2 regions of the Nitratireductor sp. GZWM139 genome follow, and region 2 is predicted to be linked to the other one. Evidence: predicted binding sites of a transcription regulator. Region 2 holds the regulator's gene; the other holds the start of a gene.
What was found. The regulator PhoB, encoded in region 2, activates phosphate uptake and scavenging genes when phosphate is short. The targets are predictions, from matches to a motif close to TGTCATNNANCTGTCAT.
Positions count from the first base shown of each region.

Region 1: NDI72_RS14500 (UDP-2,3-diacylglucosamine diphosphatase) is a predicted target of PhoB. The motif match lies at 3,180-3,196, and genes of this name have one in related genera.

Region 1 covers NZ_JAMQML010000011.1:71,711-76,992, reverse strand. Annotated here, with positions in the region: gene NDI72_RS14510 (ABC transporter permease) at 1-1,176, opposite strand, end outside; gene dgcA (N-acetyl-D-Glu racemase DgcA) at 1,292-2,275, shown strand; gene NDI72_RS14500 (UDP-2,3-diacylglucosamine diphosphatase) at 2,295-3,131, opposite strand; gene NDI72_RS14495 (NADP-dependent malic enzyme) at 3,441-5,282, shown strand, end outside.
Region 2 covers NZ_JAMQML010000008.1:25,396-30,677, reverse strand. Annotated here, with positions in the region: gene pstC (phosphate ABC transporter permease subunit PstC) at 1-68, shown strand, start outside; gene pstA (phosphate ABC transporter permease PstA) at 65-1,384, shown strand; gene pstB (phosphate ABC transporter ATP-binding protein PstB) at 1,399-2,214, shown strand; gene phoU (phosphate signaling complex protein PhoU) at 2,249-2,959, shown strand; gene phoB (phosphate regulon transcriptional regulator PhoB) at 2,996-3,682, shown strand; gene NDI72_RS11400 (hypothetical protein) at 3,767-4,108, opposite strand; gene NDI72_RS11395 (DUF1328 domain-containing protein) at 4,197-4,364, opposite strand; gene NDI72_RS11390 (response regulator) at 4,497-5,282, opposite strand, start outside.

The DNA of each region.
Region 1 (5,282 bases), on a different contig from region 2:
CGCATAGAAGATGGCGAACAGACCATCCACCACGATCACCACGAAGATCGCCTTCACCACCGAGGCGGTGACGTGATTGCCGAGCGATTCCGCACTGCCGCCCACCTTCATCCCCTCAATGGAGGCGATGATGCCGACAATGAGCGCCATGAAGGGCGCCTTGATCAAACCGGCGAAGATCGTTGAAAGATCGATGGAATCGCGAAGCCGGTCGATGAACGCTTCCGGCGGAATGCCCGAATAGAGCCACGCGATCAGCATCGCGCCGCCAAGGGCGGCAAAATTGGCGACAATGGTCAGGCACGGAACGCCAACCATCAGCGCGACGAGGCGCGGGAACACCAGAACACCGACCGGATTGAGGCCGATGACGGTCAGCGCATCGACCTCCTCGCGCATCTTCATGGACCCGATTTCAGCAGTGATGGCGCTGCCGGAGCGACCGGCGATCATGATCGCGGTCATCAGCACGCCGAGCTCGCGCAGGATCAGGATGCCGACCAGATCGACAACGAAGATCTCCGCACCGAAATAGCGAAGCTGGAACGCGCCCTGCTGGGCAATGATTGCGCCGACGATGGCCGACATCAAAACGATGATCGGCACCGCGCCGACGCCCATGCGGTCGATCTGGCTGACGATCGCCGCCGGGTTGATGGCATGGGTGCGGCCAAGCTTCATCTGCGCGCCGCCAATGGTGGCCCCGAGAATATGCGCGCCATAGACGATGTCGTCGCGCGCCTCGTACATGGCGCGTCCGATCCGCTCCAGCGTGTTGATGATGATCGAGCCCTTGGGGCGCGGCTTGGCTTCGCCGTCCTGCACGACCGCTTCGCGCACAGCCGGCAAAAGAATTCTGGCCGCTTCGCTCTCTCCGGTCAGCTCGACCTCAACACCGCGCGACTGATGTGCGTAGACGAGGCGCTCGATCAGCCAGGCTCCGGCCGTATCGAGGCTGGTGATGCCAGAAAGGTCCAGCCCGACATGCTGCAGGCTGTTCTGCGCTTCGAGCTTGCGCATGCGCGCATCGACCTTGGCAACCGTGCGTGTGTTCCACGCCCCCGACAGACGACAGGAAAGCGCGCTCCCCTCCTCGTGAATTTCGAGGCGCGGCTCGCCATTCTGGCCGGAGGGACGTCCTGCGTCGCTTGCGTCGTCAACGGAATTGGTCAACATGGCACCATCATTAGTGTGGAGCAGGTCCAAAGGGAACCGGTTGCGGGCTCCCGGAGGGGGCATATAAGGCTTGTTCCTCTGATAATTGTGATTTTTTGCGAGAAGAAGGGCGGAAATGACACGCGAACTGGCCACAGACATCGAAGGTTTTCCGATAGCCGGCGTCTTCACAATCTCCCGAGGCTCACGCACCGAGGCGCGAGTCGTCAGATGCACGGTGAGTGAAAACGGCGTCAGCGGTCACGGCGAATGCGTGCCCTATCCGCGCTATGGCGAATCCGAGGACAGTGTGGTCGGCCAGATCGAGGCCGCGCGTCAGGAGATCGCCAACGGCATCAGCCGCGCCGATCTGATCGCCGCCATGCCGGCAGGTGCGGCGCGCAACGCCGTTGACTGCGCGCTTTGGGATCTGGAAGCGAAGCTTTCAGGCAAGCGCGCATCGACTGCGGCCTGCCCGATCCCGCCACGTCCGCTCCAGACCGCCTATACGATCTCGCTGGCGGAACCCGAGGAGATGGCCGCACAGGCCCGCGCCCATGCGACCCGCCCTCTCCTGAAAGTGAAGCTGGGTGGCAAAAACGATGCCGCGCGCATTCACGCCGTGGCGGGCGCAGCACCCGACAGCCGCCTCATCGTTGACGCCAATGAAGGCTGGACCGAAGAGAACATTCGCGAAAACATGCTTGCAGCGGCCGAATTTCACGTGGCGCTGATCGAGCAGCCCCTGCCGGCCGGCAAGGATGAAATCCTGCGCGAAATCCCGCATCCGGTTCCGATCTGCGCAGATGAAAGCGTGCACACGGCGCAGAGCCTTCCCGAACTCGCCGGGCTCTATGATTTCGTGAACATCAAGCTGGACAAGACCGGCGGCCTGACCGCCGCGATGGAGCTGCGCGACCGCGCCCGCGAAATGGGTTTTGGCGTGATGGTCGGCTGTATGGTGGGCACGTCGCTCGCCATGGCGCCGGCCGTGCTTCTTGCGCAGGGCGCAGATTACGTGGATCTCGACGGCCCGCTGCTTCTGGCAAAGGACCGTGCGCACGGGCTCAGCTATTCGGGCTCGCTCGTTTCGCCGCCTTCGCCACAGCTCTGGGGCTGAGGCGCAGGGTCGGGGCCGCTCAGGCGGCCTTGACCCCATCCTTTCGGAACGCGGTCACAACGCCGCGTTTCTCGATTTCCCGGGTGGCCGGGACAGGCGCCGTCTCAAGGATCTGCGCCCAGGTGATGATTTCGAAACTCCCGTCGAAATTCTCGGCCAGCGCCGTGCAGCTTTCCACCCAGTCGCCCGTGTTCATGTAGGTGACGCCGCGAATGTCTTCCATCGCGGCATGGTGGATGTGACCGCAGATGACGCCGTCGACTTCCGAGCGCTGCGCCTCCTGGGCGAGAACATCCTGAAACGAGCTGATGAACTTGATCGCCTTCTTGACCTTGATCTTCGCCCAGGAAGAGAAGGACCAGTAAGGCCGCCCCAGAATGCGGCGCACCCGGGCGATGACCCGGTTCACGACGATGGCGAGATCGTAGGCCTTGTCGCCCAGATAGGCGAGCCAGCGCACATTGTGCACCACCTGATCGAACTGGTCGCCATGGATGACGAGGAATTTGCGCCCGTCTGCTGCCTCATGGATCACGCGGTCGGCAACGACGATGCCGCCGAAATGCACGCCCTGAAACGAGCGCAGAAACTCGTCGTGATTGCCGGCGATATAGGTAATCCCGGTGCCTTTGCGCGCCTTGCGCAGGAGCTTCTGCACCACGTCATTATGGGCAGCCGGCCAGTGCCAGGAGCGCTTCAGACGCCAGCCATCGACGATATCGCCAACCAGATAGATCTGCTCCGCATCGTGATAACGCAGAAAATCGATCAGAAACTCGGCCTTGGCCGGTTTCGAACCGAGGTGAATGTCGGAGATGAAGAGTGCGCGAAATTTTCGATGTTCAGCGCCGGTCATTGTCCCGCCTGAGCCCTGTTAAGTCGCGCATTCTATGGCCAGATTCATGTCACAGGCATATGACGGATTCCGTAGCGTTACCGCAAACCCGGCCCCATCCTGCGTCAGAACAGCCCGAAAGCAGCAATTCTGGCGGATGAAACTGCTTCTCGGCATTCAACGCTGGAAAAAGCAGTTATGAGCGCCTAAGCACAAGTGATGATTCAAATCGTTTGAGTGCCTTGTTCCCTGCGGGAACGGAAAGGCGCGCGAACGCCGGGCCGCGAGCCAAACGGCCCCACCGACAGAGCCATGATGTGGAGCCGCTGGATGTCTTCCAATACCAAGAAACCGCAACGATCCGAATTCGACGAAGCCGCGCTCTTCTTCCACAGCCATCCCATGCCGGGAAAGCTGGAGATCCAGGCGACCAAGCCGCTCGGCAACCAGCGCGATCTGGCGCTTGCCTATTCGCCGGGCGTTGCGGCTCCCTGCATGGCCATCCATGACGATCCGAGCACGGCGGCAGACTACACCGCCCGCGCCAATCTCGTCGCCGTGGTTTCCAATGGTTCGGCGGTGCTCGGCCTCGGCAATATCGGCCCGCTTGCCTCCAAACCCGTGATGGAGGGCAAGGCGGTCCTCTTCAAGAAGTTTGCCGGCATTGATGTTTTCGACATCGAAATCGATGCTCCGGAAATCGACCGGATGGTGGAAACCGTCGCAGCACTCGAGCCCACCTTCGGTGGCATCAATCTTGAGGACATCAAGGCTCCGGAGTGTTTTGAGGTCGAGGAACAGCTCAAGGCGCGCATGGGCATTCCGGTGTTCCATGACGACCAGCACGGAACCGCGATCATTGTTGCCGCAGCCGTCATGAACGGGCTGGAGCTTGCCGGCAAGGACATTGCCAAGGCTAAGATCGTTTCCTCCGGTGCTGGCGCTGCCGCCCTTGCCTGTCTCAACCTGCTGGTCTCGCTGGGTGCGAAGACCGAGAATATCTGGCTCACCGACCGCCACGGCGTCGTCTATGAGGGCCGGAAGGAAGAGATGGACCGCTGGAAAGCGCCCTATGTGAAGGATACGGACGCCCGCAAGCTTGCCGAAGTGATCGGCGGAGCGGATGTGTTCCTGGGCCTCTCGGCGGCCGGTGTCCTGAAGCCGGAAATGCTGGCTGACATGGCTGAAAAGCCACTGATCCTGGCGCTTGCCAACCCCGTTCCCGAGATCATGCCGGACGTGGCGCGCGAAGCGCGGCCTGACGCCATGATCTGCACCGGGCGTTCGGACTTCCCGAACCAGGTGAACAACGTCCTGTGCTTCCCCTACATCTTCCGTGGGGCGCTCGATGTGGGCGCAACCGCGATCAACGAGGAAATGAAGCGCGCCGCCGTGAAGGCGATTGCGGGCCTTGCACGCGAAGAACCTTCCGATGTCGCAGCGCGCGCCTATTCGGGCGAGACGCCGATCTTCGGACCCGACTTCCTGATCCCCTCGCCTTTCGACCCGCGGCTTATCCTGCGCATTGCGCCGGCGGTTGCCGAAGCGGCGATGAAGAGTGGCGTCGCGGCGCGGCCCATCGAGGACATGGACCAGTATCTGGACCGGCTGAACCGCTTCGTGTTCCGCTCCGGCCTGGTGATGAAGCCTGTCTTCTCGGCCGCCAAGGGTGCGGGCACCAAGCGCGTCATCTATGCGGATGGCGAAGATGAGCGCGTGCTGCGCGCAGCCCAGGTGGTGATCGAGGAAGGCATTGCCGAGCCGATCATCATCGGTCGCCCGCACGTGGTGGAAACGCGCCTCAAGCGCTATGGCCTGCGCATTCGTCCGGGCGAAGACTTCTCCATCATCAACCCGGAAGACGATCCGCGCTATCGCGACTATGTCGATATGCTGGTGCAGCTTGCCGGCCGTCGTGGCGTGACGCCGGAGGCCGCACGCACCTTGGTGCGCACCAATACCACGGTGATCGCCGCCATCGCCATGATGCGTGACGAGGCCGACGCCATGATCTGCGGTCTGGAAGGGCGTTTCGAAAAACACCTGCGCTATGTCGACATGATCATCGGCAGGCGCGAGGGCGTGCGCGATCTCTCCACCCTCTCCATGCTGATCTCGCAGTTCGGCGTGACCTTCTTCACCGACACCTATGTCACGCTCTGCCCGTCGGCT
Region 2 (5,282 bases):
TGCTCACGCTCGGCATGAATGTCTTCGCGCTCTACATCGTGCGCAAATACCGGGAGCAATACGAATGAGCGACGCTGTCTACAAAGGGGGCAATGCCCCCCGCGCAGCCGCCGCGCGGCGCGACATCGGCATCAAGAAGCGTTATGCGGCAGAGCAGCGCTTCAGGATGTATGGCGTGGCGGCCATCGCCGTCGGCCTCTTCTTCCTGGCTGCGCTCCTGTGGTCGGTGGTTTCCAATGGCTACACCGCCTTCTGGCAGACCTCGATCAATCTGGACGTCAACTTCGCCGAGAGCGTGATCGACCCGAATGGCGAGCGCGCGACCGATCCGAACAAGCTCCTGACGGCCAATTATCCCAAGCTTGCGACCGAAGCGCTTGTGGCGAAACTCGGGGTTGATCCCGAAAACCGCAAACTGGTTCGCGAAGTGGGCGGGCTCATCTCCAATGGCGTGCGCACGCAGCTGCGCGACATGGTGGTGTCCGATCCCGCGATCATCGGCACGACACGGAATGTGTGGGTGCTGGCGAGCGGCGATGTCGATTCCGCCGTGAAGGGGCAGGTCAATCTCGAGGTGGACGAAAGCCGCCGAAAGGTTTCCGACCAGCAGCTCACATGGATCCGCACGATGGAAGCGGACGGGGTTCTGGAGCAGCGCTTCAACACCGGTCTCTTCACCCGTGGCGCATCAAGCCGTCCTGAAACGGCCGGCATGGGCGTGGCCATCGTCGGTTCGCTCTACATGATGATGATCGTGCTGCTTCTGGCGCTGCCCATTGGCGTTGCCGCTTCGATCTATCTTGAAGAGTTCGCACCGCAGAACAAGCTGACCGATCTTATCGAGGTCAACATCAACAATCTGGCGGCCGTGCCGTCCATCGTCTTCGGTCTTCTGGGCCTGGCCGTGTTCATCAACTTCATGCATCTGCCGCGCTCCGCCTCTCTGGTGGGCGGCCTCGTGCTGACGCTGATGACCCTGCCGACGATCATCATCGCAACGCGCGCAGCGCTGCGGGCCGTGCCGCCCTCCATCCGTGCGGCAGCTCTCGGCCTTGGCGCTTCGCGCACCCAGACGGTGTTTCATCATGTGCTGCCGCTGGCCGCGCCCGGCATTCTCACGGGCACGATTATCGGTCTGGCGCAGGCGCTTGGCGAAACCGCACCGCTGCTTCTGATCGGCATGGTGGCCTTCGTGGCTGATTACCCGACCACGCCGCTCGATCCCGCTACGGCGCTGCCGGTTCAGATCTACATGTGGGCGAACGAGGCCGAACGCGCGTTTGTCGAGCGCACCTCGGGCGCTATCATGGTGTTGTTGCTGTTCCTCGCCGTGATGAACATTACCGCCATTATTCTGCGGCGGCGCGTCGAGCGTCGCTGGTAACGGAGTGGAAGGACATGAACATGCTCACTGATGCTGCTGTTGAAGAAGCACTGGATGCGAGCCAGAACTCGGACACCCTCAAGATGCGCGGTGAAGACGTCTGCGTCTTCTACGGCGAGAAACAGGCGCTGTTCGGCGTCAATCTCGACGTGCGCGAAAACCAGGTGACCGCGCTGATCGGCCCCTCGGGCTGTGGCAAATCCACGTTCCTGCGCTGCCTGAACCGCATGAACGACACGATCGACATTGCCCGGATCACCGGCAAGATCACGCTCGATGGCGAGGATATCTACGATCCCCGCATCGATGTGGTGGAGCTGCGCGCCCGGGTCGGCATGGTCTTCCAGAAGCCCAATCCGTTCCCCAAGTCGATCTACGAGAACATCGCCTACGGTCCGCGCATTCACGGTCTGGCGACGAAGAAGTCGGAGTTCGACGAGGTCGTGGAAGCGAGCCTCCAGAAGGCTGGCCTCTTCAATGAGGTGAAGGACCGCCTGCATGAGCCCGGCACCGGTCTTTCCGGTGGTCAGCAGCAGCGCTTATGCATCGCGCGCGCCATTGCCGTGTCGCCGGAAGTGATCCTGATGGACGAGCCCTGCTCGGCGCTCGATCCCATCGCCACCGCCAAGGTGGAAGAGCTGATTGACGAACTGCGCGAGAACTACACGATCGTGATCGTCACGCACTCCATGCAGCAGGCGGCCCGCGTCTCGCAGCGCACGGCGATGTTCCACCTCGGCAATCTGGTCGAGGAAGGCCCGACGGACAAGATGTTCACCAATCCGGATGACAAGCGCACCCAGGATTACATCACCGGACGCTTCGGCTGACGGCGCGGCAAACGCACAGATAAGGAACCAGACCATGGGCGAGCACACAGTCAGCTCCTTCGATGAGGAACTCGGTGAAATCGACCGCCTCATCCGCGACATGGGCGATCTCTCCGGCGAGATGACGCGCGCTTCCACCAGGGCGCTGCTGCACTCCGATACGGCGCTTGCACAGCGCATCATCTCCGATGACACGATCATGGACGCCAAGCAGCGCGACCTTGATGAGCGCGCCATCACGCTCATCGCAAAGCGCCAGCCGATGGCGCAGGATCTGCGCAGCGTCGTGGGCGCCATCCGCATGGCGGCTGATCTCGAGCGCATCGGCGATCTGGCCAAGAACATTGCCAAGCGCGTCGGCGCCGTGGGCGAAAGCGCCACGCCGCGCACGCTTGCGCATTCCATCGACGCGATGGCCGGCCTCGTGCTGAAACAGGTCAATTCGGTGGTCGAGCACTATGTGGCGCGCAATGCCGAGGCGTTAATCCGGCTGCGCGACGAGGATGAGGAAATCGACATTCAGTACACGTCGGTTTTCCGCGAACTCCTCACCTACATGATGGAAGACCCGCGCAACATCACGGCCTGCACGCACCTCCTGTTCTGTGCGAAAAATCTTGAGCGTATCGGCGACCATGTGACCAATATCGCCGAAAATGCCTATTATGTGGTGACGGGGTCCCAGCTTCCGGTCCAGCGGCCGAAGCTTGACGAAACACAGATGACGGTCGAATCCGATGTCTAACCGGCCGTAGACTGCCCGAGGAGAATGCCTGCCATGATTGCCCCCAAGGTCATGGTCGTTGAAGACGACGAACCGCTTTGCGTCTTGCTCAAGTACAATCTGGAAGCCGAAGGCTATCAGGTCGAGATGATCTCTCGCGGCGATGAAGCCGAAGTGCGCCTGCAGGAAAACGTACCCGATCTGCTCGTTCTGGACTGGATGGTTCCGGCCGTTTCCGGCATCGAGCTGTGCCGCCGGCTGCGCATGCGCCCCGAAACGGAGCGCCTGCCGATCATCATGCTCACCGCCCGTGGCGAGGAAAGCGACCGTGTGCGCGGCCTTTCAACCGGCGCGGACGACTATCTGGTGAAGCCTTTCTCGACGCCGGAATTCGTGGCGCGTGTTCGCGCGCTTCTGCGGCGCGCGAAGCCGGAAGTGCTCTCGACGGTTCTCTCGGTCGGGGACATCGTGCTCGACCGTGAATCGCACCGTGTCTACCGCCGCAAGAACGAGATCCGTCTCGGGCCGACAGAGTTCCGCCTCCTGGAATTCATGATGCAGCATCCCGGCCGCGTCTTCTCGCGAAGCCAGCTGCTCGACAATGTCTGGGGCGAGACGATCTATATCGACGAGCGCACCGTGGACGTGCATGTGGGCCGGCTGCGCAAGGCCGTGAACCACGGGCGTCTGCCCGATGTGATCCGCACCATTCGCGGCGCGGGCTATGCGATCCGCGAAGCCTGACAGACGCGATACAGCCATTAAAAAAAGCCCCGGTTCGACCGGGGCTTTTTCGTTGAAGCTCTTCGCGCGTTATTTCGTGGCCCGTTATTTCGTGGCGGCGTGTCCGGGGCGGGCATGCTCGTTCTGCGCCACGGCAAAGCTCGTCACCGGCTCGATGGAAGCTGTCAGCTCGCCATTGCTGGTGATGTCCCACTCCAGGATCGCATCGTCATAGACAAGTGCGGGATCCACATAGACGCAGGTGGCGAGAACCTGCGGCGCTTCGGTTTCCAGCTCGCGCATTGCAACCGGCTTCTCCGCCTCGCACTCCTCAAACGTCTCGTAGACCGGGGTGGGGGCGGGCAGTTCCTGGCATTCGCGCGTGTCGCCGGCCCCCACATTGCCTGAGCAGCCGACAATCAAAAGAAGTGCAGCGATGTGTTCCATGGCTTTCTCCTTTCATTGTCTTCACGAAACGGAAGCCATGGATGGTCCGGTTCGCTTATGCCGCATTCGTTTATGTGTGCGTCGCCGTTTAGCGACCGCGTTTCAGAAGGCCCATGATCAGCGAGATCGCGAGCAGGGCGAGGAAGATGTAGAAGAGGATCTGCGCAATGCCTGCCGAAGCGCCGGCAATTCCGCCGAAACCGAGTGCGCCGGCGATGATCGCGACGACAAGGAATATCAGGGCCCAGTATAGCATTCTGTCTCTCCGTTTAGTTATGCCGGTTAAACGTCTGGCATTCGGATTTGGTTCCGCCGGAGAGATTTTGGGCAAAAGAAAAGCCGCCCGGAGGCGGCTTTTTTGAGAAACGCGTGAAGAAGCGGGGGCCTGTCAGGCCGCCGCGTGCGCCTGCTGATCGAAGAAGAGCGCCTGGCTGATGAGCGCCTTGACCATTTCCGGGCTGAACGGCTTGGTCACAAGGAAGGTCGGTTCCGGGCGCTCGCCCGTCAGAAGCCGCTCGGGGAAGGCGGTGATGAAGATGACCGGTACGGTGGCCGCGTCGAGGATCTCGTTCACCGCATCAAGGCCTGAACTGCCATCGGCAAGCTGAATGTCGGCCAGCACCATTTTCGGCTGCGTCTTGGCAAACATTTCGACCGCCTGCTTGTGGGTGCGGGCCGTGCCGACCACGCGATGCCCGAGGCTTTCGACCATTTCCTCGATGTCCATGGCGATCAGGGGCTCGTCCTCGATGATGAGGATGTCTGTCGCCACCTGACGGGAAATCTCCTCGCTGGCTTCGCGCAGCATCGTGTTGATGCCTTTCATATCCGTCTCGAGAATTTCCGCAGCCTCTTCCGGCCGGAAATTCTCTACGGCCACCAGCAGGAAGGCCTGACGCGGACGGGGCGCGAGCGAAGAAAGGTTGCTCATGGCCCGCTTTTCCCATGCCGAGCTCGGCGTGCCTTCGGGGACCGGAACGTCCAGCGTTTCGAACAGCGATGTGAAGAGCCTGAAGAGGGCGATCTTGTCGGTCGATGCCTCGGGAAAGATGCTCGTATCGGCGATCAACGCTTCAAGCGTCGCAGCCACCAGTGCGTCACCGCTGGACTGGGAGCCGGAAACGGCCCGGGAAAAGCGCCGCAGGTAAGGAAGGTGCGGAGCGATACGCGCTGA